DNA from 2 places in the Butyricicoccus sp. OF10-2 genome. Region 2 is predicted to be linked to the other one. Evidence: riboswitches for the same ligand, from Rfam matches in the RefSeq annotation. Region 2 holds a riboswitch; the other holds the start of a gene.
What was found. A riboswitch is a leader RNA that binds a small molecule or an ion and turns the genes downstream of it on or off. The one in region 2 is predicted to bind cyclic di-GMP.

Region 1: another riboswitch for cyclic di-GMP. It lies ahead of DXB00_RS18195 (transposase); the one in region 2 lies ahead of DXB00_RS08840 (transglutaminase-like domain-containing protein).

Annotation. Positions count from the first base shown of each region.
Region 1 is NZ_QUMC01000017.1:8,341-11,302, reverse strand. Features, by position in the region: gene DXB00_RS09760 (hypothetical protein) at 91-627, opposite strand; gene DXB00_RS18200 (IS256 family transposase) at 624-1,154, opposite strand; partial or broken gene DXB00_RS18195 (transposase) at 1,149-1,367, opposite strand; cyclic di-GMP riboswitch class I at 1,857-1,946, opposite strand; gene DXB00_RS09750 (helix-turn-helix domain-containing protein) at 2,154-2,962, opposite strand, start outside.
Region 2 is NZ_QUMC01000014.1:66,212-69,173, reverse strand. Features, by position in the region: gene DXB00_RS08845 (S-layer homology domain-containing protein) at 1-1,490, shown strand, start outside; cyclic di-GMP riboswitch class I at 1,764-1,852, shown strand; gene DXB00_RS08840 (transglutaminase-like domain-containing protein) at 1,868-2,689, shown strand.

The DNA.
Region 1 (2,962 bases), on a different contig from region 2:
TCTAATGTTGGCGATCAAACGTCAAATCATGCTGTCTAAGCAGACTCAAGCACCCTGAAACAAGCCTTTATCCGAACCATTTCCAGTACGTTAACTCGATGAATGCTTATTGGCGCCTTTGAATCTTTCATTGGAATTTGAATATTGGCCGAACTTAACCGCACTGTAGTGGAGGATAGGAAAGGATTTCTTGAAAATATCCAAACGATCTTGAACATCCGCCTTGCGGTCATAATACAGATTGCAGGTCAAATCACACCTCGACAGCTTAAACCCTTTGAGCCGCCGGTCAATGCCGATTTTATCAAGGATATTTCGCAGACGGTGCTTTATCTGCTGTACAGACTTTTCGTCAGCTTGAAATAATGCAGTCGGTTCATAGGTACTGGCGAGCAGAGAAGACGGGTTGACAATCAGTATCAGCCAGCACGGATGCGAGATGGATTGCCCTAAGTGAATTTCAACGTCGATGGACTTGAACTGCGGCATCTGGTAATACGACGAAAGTCCTAATTTCCCTTTGCCGGTACAAATGCACTCGTTTTGTTCGATAATATTCTGGATTTCGGAATATTTGCATTGTAATTTTAGTGAAAAGGTGTGGATGCCGTACTCATTCGTAATCATTTGCTGTTCCTCCGTTTCTGAGCGCATACTGTGCAGCGTTTACAGGTTTTCGGCTCATGCTGCAGCATTTTGAAAAGACTGTCATCGGTCGGAAACACGGATTTCGACTTGGTTACCTTCCTGAGCTGATGGTTAAAGCCTTCAATCGTGTTGGTCGTATAGATCAGCCGCCGAAGTTCTTGAGGAAACTTGAAATAGGTACTGAGATTTGCCCAGTTATCCCTCCACGACTGAGAAATTTTGGGGTATTTCTTGTCCCAGTGTTCTGCGAACGTGTCTAACGCGTCCAAAGCAGCCGGTTCATCTACCGCTGCGTAGACTGCTTTCAAGTCAGCCATAAGTGCCTTCAAATCCTTGTAGGAGACATATTTGCTGGAATTTCGAAGCTGATGGATGATGCAGTTCTGGATTTCCGTCTTGGGATAGACCGCCTCGATCGCCGCAGAAAAACCGGTCAAATTATCCGTACAGGCAATGAAAATATCCTCGATGTCCTGGCTGATGCTGGTCTGATTTTTCCTCAGCACCTTGGGGTCAAATTCGCTCTTGCGATCCCGCGGCACAGATACCTCTACATCGCCAAAACTGGTGCGCAGGGTTTTGCTGCTGTGCCCATTCCGGCCGTTATCCGTGTCCTTGTTCTTGTAGTCATACCGGTTGTAGCCCAGCTGATCGTCCAGCTCGGCCTCCAGACCGTTTTCCATGAACTCGGTGTTAGGTTTAAGTCTAGTCTGCCACATAGCCTCGATTGCGGTAATCTCTCCGGCACGCCATCGGGAAACAACCCGCTCGTAGTTGTCCGACAGCGGTATCGGCTTGCGTCCGGTGTACTGGCTCTTTGTCTTGGCAATGGCGATACCCTCGCGCTGGCGCTGGAGGATGTACTCGCGTTCGAGTTCTGCGACCGCCGCAAACGCCACAGTCGGCGCCATTGTCAGAAACAAACACAATGATACTATTGTCGATAACAATCATTTTTTCATAACTTTCCCTCCTCATTTTATCTGTCTTAACGGCTTCAAATTTAAATAAAAAACGCTTTCAAGACATGGCTACTCATGACTTGAAAGCGTTTTTATATCTTTGTTGGAACAGCACAAAAGGGCAGAGTTTTACTTGCTCTGCGAGCAGTGTATTGCACCGCGAATCAGCTTGCCATATTCTTTTGACGGCGTACACCTCCTTCTGCCTAATAAAGCGCAGAAGAGGTTAACAGCGTCTTCGCTGATGCTTACAACCGGCTGTCATTGCGGCGTTCGCCGCCTTAGACTCTTCCGGCTTTGCGTCCCCATCTTTCGCTGGGTTTGCCTATCTCTCAGGCACCGTGTATGTACCTGATTTTTGATGGTTATACCATAATTTGTATAAGTACGCGATTGGTCTGCTATACAATTCGCGTCATAAAAACGATATTTCGTGCAGCAATCTGATGAATATCACCGTTCGGATAGCACAGCTGCGCTGCGCTTGCCTGTCTGTACACGCGATCGTTTCATCCGGTGGACGCAGTACGGAGAGTGTGCTTTTTATTTCCACTGGGTGCGGTACTGATGTGGGGTAATGCCGGTGCTCTTGCGGAAGGCCATAATAAAGTGCGAAGCACTGGAGAAACCGCAGTTATCTGCGATGGTCTCAATACTCTGCGAGGTGGTGAGCAGCTGCTGCTTTGCGGCGCTCAGACGCACAGTCTGCAAAAACTGATGCGGTGTTGCTGACTGGTATTCCTTAAACTTACGCATATAGTAGCAGGTGCTGAGCGCAGCACGCTGGGACAGGTGTTCGATGGAGAGCGATTTGTCCGCAAAATTGTACGTCATATAGTCGGCTGAGTCCTGAATGGCGATCTCGAGATCGCTTTTTTTCTTTTCCCCGAGCACGAGCACGAGCAGAACGAGCAGCTTGTTGATCGTCAGGGAAATAATATGAGGATTGGGCTGGTTCTGGTGCACCGAGACCATGATGCGGCGGACACATTCCTCAATCTCGGCATTGCTTCCGGTGGGCAGGATGAACCCGTGCGTATTGAGGATAAGATGTGTATAGGCCGTGCTGCCGTTGCCTGCAAAGTGGAACCAGCGCATGCGAATCGGTGTGAGGGCGTGATAGCTGTGCGGTTCTCTGCAGTCAAGCAGGATCAGGCTGCCGGGACCGGCGGTGCGTGTTTCACCGCGGTAGGTGACCGACAGTTCGCCTTCATCTACAATAAGCATCTGGCAGATATCCAGATAATTACGCTGCATACCGTATGTTTCGTCGCAATGGTAGCTGCCTGCGTGCGGAACATGGTACAGGTTAGTCGCGGTGAAGGCATCTGCATCGTGGTAATAGCGGACAG
Region 2 (2,962 bases):
TGGAAGCCTCCTCTGCCTCTGCCGGCAAGACTGCAAAGAATGTCGTTGTTAAGGTCGAGCAGCAGCCGATCCTCAAGACAATTCGCGCCGACATGAAGGACGGTTTTGTCCTGCGGCTGGATGAAAATGCGGTTCTTGCAGATCAGTTTACCGCTGCCGGCTACGATCAGTATGGCAGAGAAATGACCGGCGGCAGCTTTGAATGGGTTAGCTCCAAGCCGGATGTGGTTTCACTCGAAAACGGAACACTCAAGGCACTGAAAGAAGATTCTACCGAGATCTATGCCCGTTCCGGCGACATCGAGAGTAACCACATTACGCTGACGGTCAATGCCCCGAGACGGCTGACTGCAATCACCGCAGACGGAATTCCGTCGTCCGTTCGGAAAAACACGACGCTGGATCTGTCTGCAGTTAAGGCAACGACGCTCGATCAGTTCGGCAAGGCCTTTACTCCGGAAGAGCTGGCGGCCTATCCGGCTTCTGTACGATGGACGCTGGAAAAGAATGATACGCATGCCGTTATCAGCGGAAATACACTCAGCTTTGGTGATCAGGATGGCACGATGACCCTGATCTGTGCTGCGGTCAACGCAGACACCAATGTGATCGTGGAAAAGAAGATTATCATTCGCATCACAGACTCTACCTCCGGCGGCGGCTCGTCCGGCGGCGGTGGTGGCGGCGGAGGCGGCGGCTTCTCAGCACCCAGCTATTCGGTATCTGTAGATGATGTAAAGCACGGCACTGTCACCGTATCTCCCAAATCCGCATCCAAGGGCGACACTGTGACCATCACGGCAACCCCCGACAAGGGCTACGTCCTCGAAAGCCTGACCGTGCTGGACAAGGACGGCAAGGCGCTTGCGCTGACCGACAAGGGCAGCGGCAAGTACACCTTCGTCATGCCTGCGGGCAAGGTCACGGTGAAGGCAGTCTTTATGGACGACAACACCATGCTCAACTTCTTCACCGATGTGCACGCGGAGGATTATTACTATGACGCAGTCCTCTGGGCGGCGCAGAAGGGCATTACCGGCGGCATGAGCGACACGCTGTTCGCTCCAAACGCTGCCTGCACCAGAGCGCAGATTGTAACCTTCCTGTGGCGTACGGCGGGCTCGCCTGAACCGAGTGCATTGAGCAGCTTTAACGATGTGCCTTCTGACAAGTATTACGCTAAGGCAGTCGCGTGGGCAGTCGAGAATGGCATCACGGTAGGCACTACAGCTGCTACGTTCAGCCCGGATGACATCTGCACCCGTGCTCACGGCGTTACCTTCCTGTATCGTGCGGCCAAGGCGACGGCTTCGGTCGGTGCATCGGCATTTACCGATGTGACCGACAGCGCCTACTACGCCGATGCGGTCAAGTGGGCAACCGAGCAGGGCATTACCAAGGGCATCAGCAGCACGCTGTTTGGTCCGGATGAGACCTGCACTCGTGCACAGATTGTCACGTTCCTGTACAGACTGTACGGCAGAAAATAAGCAAATCAACCGATAGAAAGCGGCGGCAGGGGAATACCCCTGCCGCCGTCTGTTTACCGATTTTTTGCCGCCATCTCACGCTTTGGAGCGAGCTGCATTCCCGGACAAACCGCTGCAATATGAGCGAAAGAGACGGAAAAATGTCATAGTTTCGGTAACTCTGCGGCAATGTGTCATAATTTTTCTTTTTTTGTAAAACCCTGTTGACAAAACACGACAGATGCGCTATAGTGTGGATAAAAGAAGATGATGCAGTCGCTTTGACCGCATCTCAAACGATAATGGCAAACCCACCGAAAGGTGGCGACGCAAAGCTATAGGGCCTTACCCCTCATCGAGAGGGCTGGCAGCCAGTTACCGAAAGGAGATCGCCGGATATGAAGCGGCTTTTTCGTATTGCATGCGCAGTTTTTGCAGCAGCTGCCCTCTCGATGGGCGTTACCGCAGCAGCAGTAAATGATGTTGTGGATATGAGTAATTCCACTCACGGTTATGTTACCGTAAACTACTCCTCGAGTGCAAGGCTCAAGGTTGGTATTCAGTACAACGGCGGCAAGACTGTATTCTATGATTGCCCGAGCGGCAAGGATGCTTCCTTCTCTCTCGATAAGGGCAACGGCAAGTACACCGTAACGCTGTACCGCAACGTTTCTGGTACGTCCTATCAGCAGGTCGAGTCCAAGTCCATGAACGTAACCGTTAAGGACAGCTACACTCCGTATCTGGTCTCCACTTCCGAGGTTCAGTTCTCCAAGGGTGATACGGTATCCGCTAAGGCTGCTGAGCTCTGCAGGAACGCCAAGACCGATGAGGCTAAGGTTATCGCCATCTACAACTATATGGCAAGCCGTTATACTTATGATAACAAGCTGGCGAATGAGATCACCAGCGGCACGATCACCAAGTACATCCCGGATACCGCCGCTACCCTGAAGGGCACCACCGGTATCTGCTACGATTTTTCCTCGCTGTTTGCAGCAATGTGCCGCAGCCAGGGCATCCCGTGTGCACTGACCAAGGGTTACGCCGGCTCTAGCTACCACGCTTGGAACAAGGTAAACCTGAATGGCAAGTGGTATCAGATTGACCTGACCTACGCGGTTACCCGCAGCGTGAAGAACGCAAAAACCCTGCATGACTGTGTATCTCCGCTGACCTACACCAGCACTAGCGATGCGCTTGCAGTAGCTGCGGCTTAACACTTTTTCATTTCATTTTGTATGCAAATGGTCCTGATGGGATATGTTTATGCCCAATCAGCGGCGATTTCTTGCATAAAAAACGATTCCGGATTGAAACTCTTCTTCGTTTTTACAGTATTTGCTTGTTGTTCGCGGGCATTTATGGTATACTAAAGAAGAGGATCCGGAGGATTTCTGTCCTGCGCAGGCAAAGGGCTGTGTATGCAGTCCGGCGTGTCTGCCGACAGAAAAGATCGTAAAATTCTGTGCATGACTTCCGTAAAGGGGTAC